DNA from 2 places in the Diaphorobacter sp. LR2014-1 genome. Region 1 is predicted to be linked to the other one. Evidence: riboswitches for the same ligand, from Rfam matches in the RefSeq annotation. Region 1 holds a riboswitch; the other holds the start of a gene.
What was found. Region 1 has a riboswitch for thiamine pyrophosphate ahead of thiC (phosphomethylpyrimidine synthase ThiC). Riboswitches for the same ligand answer to the same signal wherever they lie in the genome.

Region 1 (5,959 bases):
TGTCGGTCATGCAGTCCGCGCTGCGCAGCCTGGCGGGACAGGTGAGCACCTCTGTGCACAGCCTGCACACGGCTTCGTCCGAGATGGCCAACGGCAACGCCCACCTGTCCACCCGCACCGAGGAGGCCGCAGCCAGCCTGCAGGAAACGGCCGCCGCGCTGGAGCATGTGACACGCGCCGTTCAACAATCGGCCGAGACCGCCGAGCATGCCGAGGCACGCGCCGCACAGGCGGCAGCCACCGCGCACGAAGGCAGCAACGTGGTGACGCGCATGGAGCAGACCATGCAGCAAGTGGCCCACAGCGCGCACCAGATCGGCGACATCACGGGCATGATCGACTCGATCGCGTTCCAGACCAACATCCTGGCGTTGAACGCCGCGGTGGAAGCCGCACGTGCCGGCGAACAAGGCCGCGGTTTCGCGGTGGTGGCCAGCGAGGTGCGCAGCCTGGCGAACCGCTCGGCCGAAGCCGCGCGCGAGATCAAGGCATTGATCCAGGCATCCGTGCAGCAGGTGGATGCCGGCGCCACCCTGGCCGCTGATGCGGGGCGAACCATGGCGCAGGTGGTGGCGGCCATCCAGGACGCCGCGCGCACGATGGCCGACATACGCTCCAGCCACCATGCGCAGCAGCAGGACATCCTCTCCATCCACTCGGCCCTGTCGCGGCTGGACCAGATGACCCAGCAGAACGCGGCCCTGGTGGAAGAGTCCGCGGCCGCCACCGAGAGCTTGCGCGGCCAGGCCCATGAGCTGGCGGCGCAGGTCAGCCGCTTCCGCCTGCCGGGTGAACTGGCGCACGCACTGCCGTCGCCCATGCCCACCCGGCTGCTGGCCGCGGCCTGATACGGTCACTTGGAGCCGGCCGGGCATGACAGGCCGGCGGCTTTGCGTGGGTCAGTCGGCGCGGTGGATGGGCACGTAGAGCTCGCCGCCCGTGCGGTTGAACTCCTCGGCCTTGGACTGCAGGCCCTGTTGGGCGAATTCGCGCACTTCCTGCGTGATCTTCATCGAGCAGAACTTCGGCCCGCACATGGAGCAGAAGTGCGCCACCTTGGCGCTGTCCTTGGGCAGGGTCTCGTCGTGGTATTCCTTGGCCGTATCGGGGTCCAGGCCCAGGTTGAACTGGTCCTGCCAGCGGAAGTCGAACCGCGCCTGGCTGAGCGCATCGTCGCGCGCACGGGCACCCGGATGCCCCTTGGCGACGTCTGCCGCGTGGGCCGCGATCTTGTAGGCAATGATGCCCTGCTTCACGTCGTCACGGTCGGGCAGGCCCAGGTGCTCCTTGGGCGTCACGTAGCACAGCATGGCCGTGCCCATCCAGCCGATCATGGCGGCACCGATGGCGCTGGCGATGTGGTCGTAGCCGGGGGCGATGTCGATGGTCAGCGGGCCCAGGGTGTAGAACGGCGCCTCGTGGCAGGTCTTGAGCTGCTCCGTCATGTTGGCCTGGATCATGTGCATGGGCACGTGGCCGGGGCCTTCGATCATGGTCTGCACGTCGTGCTTCCAGGCAATCTGCGTCAGCTCGCCCAGCGTGTGCAGCTCGGCAAACTGGGCTTCGTCGTTGGCGTCCGAGGCGCAGCCGGGGCGCAGGCCATCACCCAGGCTGAACGACACGTCGTACGCCTTCATGATGTCGCAAATGTCCTCAAAGTGCGTGTAGAGGAAGCTCTCCTTGTGGTGCGCCATGCACCACTTGGCCATGATGGAGCCGCCACGGGACACGATGCCCGTGCGGCGCGCGGCGGTGAGCTGGATGTAGGCCAGGCGCACGCCCGCGTGGATGGTGAAATAGTCCACGCCCTGCTCGGCCTGCTCGATCAGCGTGTCGCGGAAGATCTCCCAGGTCAGGTCCTCGGCAATGCCACCGACCTTTTCCAGCGCCTGGTAGATAGGCACCGTGCCGATGGGCACGGGCGAGTTGCGCACGATCCAGTCGCGCGTGGTGTGGATGTTCTTGCCGGTGGACAGGTCCATCACGTTGTCGGCGCCCCAGCGGATGGCCCAGACGAGCTTCTCCACCTCTTCCTCGATGCTCGACGTGACGGCGGAGTTGCCGATGTTGGCGTTGATCTTCACCTTGAAGTTGCGCCCGATGGCCATGGGCTCCACTTCGGGGTGGTTGATGTTGGCGGGAATGATGGCGCGGCCACGGGCGACCTCGTCGCGCACGAACTCGGGCGTGATGATTTTCGGAATGCTCGCACCCAGCGGGTTGCCGGCCAGGCGCTGCTCGCGCGCGGTGTCCTGCATGTATTGCTGCATCCACTCACGGCGACCGTTCTCGCGCAAGGCCACGTATTCCATCTCGGGAGTGACGATGCCCTTCTTCGCGTAGTGCATCTGCGTGACGTTGGCGCCGCTCCTGGCGCGCAGCGGCTGGCGCTGCAGCGCCGCAGCCTCGGCGCGCAGCTGGGCCAGGCGGTCGCCATCCTCGGCCTTCTGGCCGTCGTCCAGCGCCTTGCGCACGCGACCCTCATAGCCCTCGGTGTCGCCGCGCGCGGCAATCCATTCGCCCCGCACGCTCTCCAAACCCTTGCGCACGTCGATCTGCACCGCAGGATCGGTATAGGGGCCGGACGTGTCGTACACGCTCACCACTTCGCCGTTGGTGAGCTGAATGTCGCGCACCGGCACGCGCAGCCCGGGCTGGCTGCCGGCGAGGTAGGACTTGGTGGAAGCGGGAAAGGGTTCGCGCGTGAGCGCAAGCAGGCTGGCGAACTTGTCGGGGGCATTCATGGCGGGCAGCTCCTTCATCGGCGGGATGGATGGAATTGCTCCGCTATCGATCGGATGGACGGACGGAGCACGACCCTTCTTGCGGGTGTACCCGTTTCCCCCTATCCGACTGCAGCTCTTCTTACGCTGGCATGAACCAGATCAAGTTCGCGGTTCCGGCGGTCAGGTCCGCCATCTCAGCACGCCGTTACGTGCACCCCGGAGCGGGGCCGAGTATAGGCGACTTGACCGCCAGCAAGGTGCCTTACAGCAGACGCTCGAGGATCAGCACCAGGAAGAACATGGACGCCGCGATCACGGTCCATTTGACGATGACCAGTCCAAAACGCTTGTAGCGCTGCTGTCCCGTAGCGGCAAAAAAGGCAAACGACACGCCGGCAGCCAGCAGCAGCAGAAGGACAGCCCATCGGAAGATCAACATGCACGCGTCCCCCGTCCATTACCAGGCACGCACCGGCTGTGTGAAACCTGCGGGCGCCTGGCGCTCATTCTCGAAGGTCACGATCTCCCACGCATCCTCGTGGGCCAGCAGTTCGCGCAACAGCAGGTTGTTCATGGCGTGGCCCGAGCGGAAGGCGCTATAGGCCGCCAGCAGCGGCTTGCCGACGAGGTACAGGTCACCCATGGCATCGAGGATCTTGTGGCGGGCGAACTCGGCGTCGTAGCGCAGACCATCGGCGTTGAGCACCTTGTAGTCGTCCATGACGATGGCGTTGTCCAGCCCGCCACCCAGCGCCAGGCCGCTGGAGCGCAGCATCTCCACGTCCTTCGTGAAGCCGAAGGTGCGGGCGCGCGCAATGTCGCGCGCGTAGTTGCCTTCGCCCAGATCGAACTCCGCGCTCTGCCCGGTGGAGTCCACGGCGGGGTGGGCGAAGTCGATGTCGAAGCGCAGCTTGAAGCCATGGTAGGGCTCCAGCCGCGCCCACTTGAGCTGCTGGCCCGTGCCTTCACGCACTTCCACGGGGCGCTTGACCCGTATGAAGCGCTTGGGCGCGTTCTGCAACTCCACCCCCGCGCTTTGCAGCAGGAACACGAAGGAAGCGGACGATCCGTCGAGGATCGGCACCTCCTCCGCCGTGATGTCGATGTAGAGGTTGTCCAGCCCCAGCCCTGCGCAGGCCGACATGAGGTGCTCCACGGTATGCACCTTCGCACCGCCGGCGCCAATGGTCGAGGCCATGCGCGTATCCACGACGGCCGTGGCGGTAATGGGAATGTCCACCGGCTCCGGCAGATCCACGCGGCGGAACACGATCCCCGTGTCCGGCTGTGCCGGGCGCAACGTCAACTCGACCCGCTGGCCGCTGTGCAGGCCTACGCCCACGGCGCGGGTCAGGGTCTTGATGGTGCGTTGCTGAAGCATCCGCCGATTCTAGGCCGCCAGACACGGGCCGGCAGTACCCCTTTTCTATGACGTTGATAGCAGCGAAACGTTCTGCCGCCTGCGCTGCGCGTCGATCTGCAGAAGCGCTGACATACGGACAACGAGCGCGTCGCCGAACAAAATTGGAACAAATGCGGTAATTATGTTAATAAATGTTTACAAAACTCGCCATTTTGGCGAATTTCGGAGAAAGCCCCCCATGACCAAGCTCAGCCTCAAGATGAAGATTCTTGCCATGCTGGGAACGGCGCTGCTCGCGCTGATCGTGATGTCGACCCTGTCGTTGCTGCAGGAGCGCAAGCTCATCATCGACGCCCGCAAGGAAACCCTGACCACCGCCGTGCAGACGGCGCACAGCATCGTCGCCGCTTACAAGGAAGCGGCCGACAAGGGCGCGATGAGCGTAGAGGACGCGCAGAAGGCCGCCAAGGAATCCCTGCGCCTGTCGCGCTACGGCGGTGCGGAAGGCAAGACCGAGTATTTCTACATCTGGACCATGGACAGCCGCGGCGTGATGCACCCCATCAAGCCCAAGTGGGAAGGCCAGGACATGGCCGGCAAGCTCAAGGACGGCGATGGCAACGACCTGCTCAAACAGATCACGGACGCACTGCAGCGCAGCAAGGATGGCAAGGCGTATGTCTCTGCCAGGTTCATGCGCCCTGGCGAGCAGACGCTCGCACCCAAGCTGCAGTACGCCGTGCGCATCGATGGATGGAACTGGATGGTGGGCTCCGGCTTGTACACCGACGATATCGATGCCGCAGTGCGCCAGGCGCTGCTGACCGACCTGCTGGTGGTCGCGCTCGTCACCCTTGCCGTGGGAATGGTCGGTTTTGCGGTGTTCCGCTCGGTGGTGCGCCAGATCGGCGGCGAACCTGCCCACGCCATGAGCGTCATGTCGGAAGTCGCGCAGGGCCATCTGGACACCGCCATCCCTCCCGCGCCCGCAGGATCGCTGATGGATGGGCTGTCGCAGATGGTGGCCTCGCTGCGCCGCCTCGTGGTCGAGGTGCGCAGCGCCTCAGACAGCATTGCCACCGCGGCCAGTGAGATCGCGCAGGGCAACAACGACCTGGCCCATCGCACCGAGGACACGGCCAGCAACCTGCAGGCCACGGCCAGCAGCATGGAAGAGCTCTCCAGCACGGTGCGCCAGACCTCCGACGCCACCCAGACCGCCAACCAATTGGCCGCATCGGCCGCGCAGGTGGCGGCACGCGGCGGGGACGTGGTATCCCAGGTGGTGAGCACCATGGAAGGCATCAACGCCAGCAGCGGCAAGATCAGCGACATCATCGGCGTGATCGACGGTATCGCCTTCCAGACCAACATCCTGGCGCTCAACGCTGCCGTGGAGGCCGCGCGCGCCGGCGAACAAGGCCGGGGCTTTGCCGTGGTGGCCGGAGAAGTCCGCACGCTCGCGCAGCGCAGTGCGCAAGCCGCCAAGGAGATCAAGGCGTTGATCAACGATTCGGTGGAAAAGGTCCGCTCCGGCACGACACTGGTGGACAGCGCCGGCAGCACCATGACCGAGATCGTCAGCAGCGTTCAGCGGGTGACGGACATCATTGGCGAAGTGCGCGCCGCCACCTCCGAGCAAAGCCAGGGCATTGCCCAGGTCAGCACCGCCATGCACCAGCTTGACCAGATGACGCAGCAGAACTCCGCGCTGGTGGAGGAATCCACCGCCGCGGCGGCCAGCCTGCGCGAGCAGGCCATGAAGCTGACCGACGTGGTGGCGCTGTTCCGCGTGCAGGCAGGCGAGGTACAGCGGCCCCGCCCCGCCACGGCGATCACGCGTGCTGCACCCCCGCGGCGCGCCCGGCCG
Region 2 (5,959 bases), on a different contig from region 1:
CCGCACATTTGCGCGGTGCGCCGCCGCCCCGCGCGCGCACCACCCCGCGTGCCACGCCAGCGCTCCACCCGATGGGCGCGCAGGATGGGACGGGCCGGTCGCTGGACTCGATGGCGGCCGGCCTGGCGCTGCTGCCGGTGGATGACGGCTCGCCAGCATCCACTTGCGCCGCCGCGGTGGACGTGGACGTGTCCGGGCCGCCTCACATCACCCTCAGCGATCTGCCGCCCGTGCCCGTCACCCCGGCGCCCGCGCAAGGGCAGGCCGTGGGTTTTGGCATGGAAAACGACAAGCTGGAGTTGCGCTTCGAACTGGAGCAGTCGCAAAAGAACCGCTTCTGAAGCGCGAACGCCCCCCGTGCGCGGACGGGGCTATCGCCTGCCGGCGTCGATGGCCCGCATGAGCTGCGCCGCAGCGGCTTCCGGCTGATCGGCCGCCACCACGGCGCGCACCACGGCAATCGACCCCACTCCGGTGGCCAGCACTTGCGGGAACTGGGCCAGGCCAATGCCGCCGATGGCAACCAGCGGATAGCCGCGCATCAGCCGGGCATAGCCCGCCAGCCGCGCCACGCCCTGGGGCACTGTGGCCATTTTCTTGAGCGTGGTGGGGAACACCGCGCCCATGGCGATGTAGCTGGGGCTGGCCGCGTCGGCGCGCACCATCTCGGCGTAGCCATGCGTGCTCACGCCCAGGCGCACCCCGGACCCGCGCAGCGTGCGCAGCTCTTCGGGGCTCAGCGCATCCAGATCCTCCTGGCCCAGGTGCACGCCATAGGCCCCGGCCGCGATGGCCTGGCGCCAATGGTCGTTGATGAACAGCAGCGAAGCGGTGCCTTGCACGGCCTGCACTGCGGCGCGTACCTCGCGCGTGATGGCCGCAGGGTCGTCACTTTTGAAGCGCAGCTGCACCGTCGGCATGCCGGCCTGCGCCATGCGGCCCACCCATTGGGCATCGGGCAATACGGCGTAGAGACCCAGGTTCTGCGGGCAGGCTGCAAAGGGGTGCGCATGGGGGCGCGGCTGCAGTCCGAAGTCGGCGGGCTCGTCGGGCCACTGCGCCGGGTCGAAGCGGCCGGTGCGCCGCGTCTGCGCAGCCCAGGCGCGGGCCAGGCAGTCTGCGTCATGGGCGATGAAACCCAGGGCGCTGCAGGCCGCAAGGGCTGCGCGGTACACGGGGTCTTCCACGGTTGTCGCCGGCATCGGCTGCGGCGGGAAGTCCGCAAACGCCGACGCATGGTGCTGGCGGATGGCTTGCTCCATGGCGGCTGCAGAAGGCAATGGCGCGGCGGCTTGCGGCATGCTCAGTCCTGCGCGTGGTGCCAGAACGGCGTGCCCAGCACGGGCGTGCTGGGTTGCGCCGCCTCCTGCGGTGTCATCGCGCCGGCCATGCGGGCGGCGCGGCCTGCGGCCACGGCATCGGTAAAGGCGCCGGCCATTTGCACGGGGTCGGTCGCCAGGGCCACGGCCGTGTTGAGCAGTACGCCGTCGTAACCCCATTCCATCACCTGGCAGGCGTGGGACGGCAGGCCGAGGCCGGCGTCCACAAGCAGCGGCACGTCCAGGCGCTCGCGCAGCAGCTGCAGGCCATAGGGATTCACCGGGCCGCGGCCCGTGCCGATGGGCGCCGCCCACGGCATGACGGCCTGGCAGCCCACGTCCACCAGGCGCTGGCACAGCACCAGGTCTTCAGTGCAGTAGGGCAGCACGTAGAAGCCTTCGCGGACCAGTTGCTCGGCTGCCTGCACCAGGTTCAGCGTATCGGGCTGCAGCGTGTAGTCGTCGCCGATCAGCTCCAGCTTGATCCAGGGGGTCTCGAAGACTTCACGCGCCATATGGGCGGTGGTGATGGCTTCCTGCAGGCTATGGCAGCCGGCGGTGTTGGGCAGCACGGGCACCTGCAGGCGCTTGAGCAACTCCCAGAAGCTGCTGCCGGATTCGGCCGGGTTGCTGCCCTGGCGGCGCAGCGATGCGGTGAGCATCGCGGGCCGCGCGCGCTGCACGGCGGCCTCCAGCACGGCGGGGGACGGATACCGCGCGGTGCCCAGCAGCAGGCGGCTCTGGAACGCCTGGCCGTAGAGCACCAGCGTGTCGGGGGAGGATGTAGGACTGTTCATGAGCAATGGTTTCAACCGCCGGTGACCGGCGCAATGATTTCGATCTGGTCGCCGGACTGCAGCGCGTGCGCGGCATAGCGGGCACTGGGCACGAACTGCAGGTTCACGGCCACGGCAAACGGGGGCTGGGGTGCCAGGTGGGCCACGGCGTCGGCGACGGTGGCGCCATCGGGCACTTGCACGGCGTTTTGGTTGATGAATACGTTCATGTGTGCAGCGCAGCTTCGAGGTCGAGCTGCAGCGAGAGGTCGAATTCAGGGGCGAGCTCGGATTGTCCCGTGTTCAGCACCTGCATGACCACATCGAGCATGGCCGGCGCGATCATGAAGCCGTGGCGGTACAGACCGTTGACCTCCAGCACGCGATCCTGCACTACGCGCACGGCGGGCAGGTTGTCGGGCAGGGTGGGGCGGCAGTGGGTGGAGATCTCCAGGATACGCGCCTCGGCAAAGCCCGGGTGCACGGCGTAGGCGGCGCTCAGCAGCTCCAGCGTGGAGCGTACGCTGGCGGGCGACATGTCGTCGGATTCGATCTCGGTGGCGCCGATGACGAACAGGTGGTTCTCCTTCGGTGCGATGTAGATTGGGTAGCGGGGATGCACGATGCGCGTGGGGCGCTGCAGCGTCACATCGGGCGCGTGCAGGCGTACCACCTCGCCGCGCAGCCCGCGCAGTTGCGGCCATTGCGCACGCGCGCCCAGGCCCCGGCAGTCCAGCACCCAGTCGGGCTGGCCGGCCTGGCCGGGAGTGAAGTCGGCCGGCTGGCGCGCGCTGCCCCAATGCGTGACCACGCCCAACTGGTCCATGGTGGCGGCCAGCGCGGCCAGGGCCTGGCGGTTGTCCAATTGGCCCTCGCCGGGCAGGTACAGGCCCTGGTGGAAGCGCTGTGCGGCCGTGGGCTCCAGTGCAGCCACGCCAGCACTGTCCAGCGCCTGCATGCGCGGCAGCCCGGGCACCAGGCCTTGGGTCTGCTCGAACTTCAGGCGCATGCGCGCGGCTTCGGGCGCGTCCTGGCGGTGCCACAGGATCAGCGTGCCGTCATGTTGGAAGTACACCGGTGCGGCCAGCGGTGCCAGCAGCTCGGGCCAGCGCGCCAGCGAGTGCACGCCCATGCGCACCACGCCGGGCTCGGCCACGATGGATTCGGCCAGGGGGGCCACCATGGCGGCGGCCACGTAGGCTGCGGCGCCTTCGGCGGCACGGGTGCCTGCCTCGTGCACCTCAACGGCGTGGCCCTGGCGGGCGAGTTCGACGGCCAGCAGGCGGCCCATGAGGCCCGCGCCCAGGATGGTGACGCGGGAGGAGGAGCGAAGGGTGGGGAAAGTGTGCATCGTGTCCGTGATGAAAGGCCAGGCCAAACAACCAAAGGACAAAACGGGAGCGCGCGGCGCGCCGATGCTGTTGAAACTCCCCACGCCAGCATGACCTGGATCGGGTGCTTAGGGTATTTCTCAGTCGCCTGCCGCTTTCGTCAACACGTTGTTAGTGCGGCGGGGACACCCCTGTTTCGTCCGTGGCCGGCATTACAGCACAGGGGTGGTGCCCCTGTTGTTGACGTGGCGCAGGCTCTGGCGTTGCCGCGGCTGCGTTGAATGCGCTGCGGCTTGGCCGATAATTTTTGCCATGAACCAAGAGACACAGACGCCCGGCGGTGGCCGGCGCTATGCGCGCGTGTTGACCATCGCGGGCTCGGACAGCGGCGGCGGCGCGGGCATACAGGCCGACCTGAAGACCTTCAGCGCCCTGGGCTGCTACGGCATGACCGCGATCACCGCCATCACCGCGCAGAACACGCGCGGCGTGACGGGCATCCACGGCATTCCGCCCGAGATGCTGCGCGCACAGATCGACGCCGTGGTCGAGGACATCGGCGTGGACGCGGTGAAGATCGGCATGCTGCATTCGCCCGAGGTGGTGCAGGTGGTGGCCGACGCGATTCTTCGCCATGGCTTGCCCAACGTGGTGCTGGACCCGGTGATGGTCGCCACCAGCGGCGACCGGCTGATTGCCGAGGAGACCGTGGGCACGCTGGTGCGCGCGCTGTTCCCGCTGGCCGCCGTGGTCACCCCCAACCTGGACGAGGCCGGCTGGCTGCTGGGCCGCGCCATTGCCGACGAAAGCGCGCTGGACGCGGCCGCCACCGATCTGCTGGCGCTGGGCGCGCGCGCGGTGCTGCTCAAGGGCGGGCATCTGCCGGGCGACCGGGTGGTGGATGTGCTGGCCCTGCCTGGCGACGAGCGCCACCGCCTGGAAGCTGCGCGCATCGTCACGCACAACGGCCACGGCACGGGCTGCACCTTGTCGTCGGCGATCGCTGCGCACCTCGCATTGGGCCAGCCGCTGGCGCAGGCGGTGCGGTTGGCTCGCCAGTACATTCTGGGCGCGATCGCTGCCGGGGCCGATGTGCGCACCGGCCACGGCCACGGGCCGCTCAACCATGGCTATGCGCCGGTGGCGCAGCGTGTGATCGAGTAACGGGCGGCTGAGGGAGCGCCGGGCACCGCGCGCGCCACAGGCCCACACCGCCGCGGCACCCGAAATATCACCAGCCCCAGGTCAGGCGCCGGGCCACCCAGCCCTTTTGCCCGTCTTCGCGCTGCACCCGGGCCCAGCTACCCGACTGGCCCAGGCTGCGCACCACCTCATGCTGCTGCAGCTTGCCCACGGTCTTGTGCTGCTGGCCGGGGCCGGCGCGCAGGTTGGCGACGCGTGCCGTCACCACGCGGTGCGGCGTCTTGCTGGTCAGCGGCGCGTACACCCAGCCGAGCGGCTCCTCGAAATCCCGCACTTGGAGCCAACGGCCCTTGCGCTGCTGCACCTGCAGCGGATAGCCCCGGCCCAGCTCCCACAGCGTCGCCGAGCGGGTGCTGGGTTTCTCGCGCACGTTGACCGCATTGCCCTTGATGCTGACGAACTCGCGCGCCTGCACGCCGGCGGGCATGAGCAGGGGCAGGGCCAGCGCGGCGGCGGCCAGGGCTTTGGATAGGATGCGATGCGGCAGGGGCAGTGCGAAGGGCACGGGGTGATCTCCTTGGAGTTGGAACTGAGGGATGACAACCCCCAGGTGGAGGGCCGCCCGCGTGCGAAGTTCCGGCCGTTTCAGGCGCGAACCGATGGCCGAAACGTCAATTGCTATGAAAAATAGAGCTGCCAGCGCAATCTACAAGCCATTCTTAGACAGCTTTCTATTTGGAAACAAGGCAGAACGCGCGCTGCAAGCTCCTGCTTCAATAGCGCCCGGCGCATTGCCGCAGGGCGCGCCGCGCCGTCGCCGCAGGTCAACGGGCCGGGGCGACGCCCAGCCGGGCCTGCAGCCGTTCGCTGCTGGTGGTGTATTCCAGGGGCAGCTTGTGGCCCGCCTGCCGTTCGGCCTCGGCGAAGGCGGCGAGGGTGGCTTCGTGGAAGCCGCACAGGATCAGCTTGCGCTTGCCGGGGTAGGTGTTGATGTCGCCGACGGCGTAGATGCCGGGGACGCTGGTGGCGAAAGTGGCCGTGTCCACGGCCAGCTGCTTGCGGTCCATCGCCAGGCCCCAGTCGGCGATGGGCCCTAGGCGCGGAGAGATGCCCAGGTAGGCCAGCAGCAGGTCCAGCGGCTGGCGCTGTGGCTCGCCTTGCGGGTCCAGCAGGGCCAGCGCCTGCAGGGTGCCGTCGGGCGCGGTCTCCACGCCCGTGATCTGGCCGATCACGACCTGGATGCGGCCCGCCTCGCGCAGTGCCTGCAGTTGCGCCAGCAGCGCGGGCGCGGCCTGGAAGGCATCGCGCCGGTGCAGCAGCAGCACCTGCGCGGCAGCGTCCACGCAGTCCAGCGCCGCCTGCACGGCCGCCTCGTCGCCGCCATGTACCA

Region 2: linked by a shared signal. The riboswitch ahead of BV908_RS07525 (FAD-dependent oxidoreductase) and the one ahead of thiC (phosphomethylpyrimidine synthase ThiC) in region 1 are both predicted to bind thiamine pyrophosphate.

What each region holds. Positions count from the first base shown of each region.
Region 1 is NZ_MTBE01000002.1:262,167-268,125, forward strand. Features, by position in the region: gene BV908_RS03130 (methyl-accepting chemotaxis protein) at 1-848, shown strand, start outside; gene thiC (phosphomethylpyrimidine synthase ThiC) at 900-2,744, opposite strand; TPP riboswitch at 2,846-2,955, opposite strand; gene BV908_RS22400 (hypothetical protein) at 2,989-3,165, opposite strand; gene lpxC (UDP-3-O-acyl-N-acetylglucosamine deacetylase) at 3,184-4,107, opposite strand; partial or broken gene BV908_RS03145 (methyl-accepting chemotaxis protein) at 4,397-5,725, shown strand.
Region 2 is NZ_MTBE01000006.1:132,765-138,723, reverse strand. Features, by position in the region: gene BV908_RS07545 (hypothetical protein) at 1-341, shown strand, start outside; gene BV908_RS07540 (thiamine phosphate synthase) at 372-1,301, opposite strand; gene BV908_RS07535 (thiazole synthase) at 1,304-2,116, opposite strand; gene thiS (sulfur carrier protein ThiS) at 2,128-2,325, opposite strand; gene BV908_RS07525 (FAD-dependent oxidoreductase) at 2,322-3,446, opposite strand; TPP riboswitch at 3,507-3,629, opposite strand; gene thiD (bifunctional hydroxymethylpyrimidine kinase/phosphomethylpyrimidine kinase) at 3,739-4,590, shown strand; gene BV908_RS07515 (SH3 domain-containing protein) at 4,658-5,056, opposite strand; gene BV908_RS07510 (NAD(P)/FAD-dependent oxidoreductase) at 5,394-5,959, opposite strand, start outside.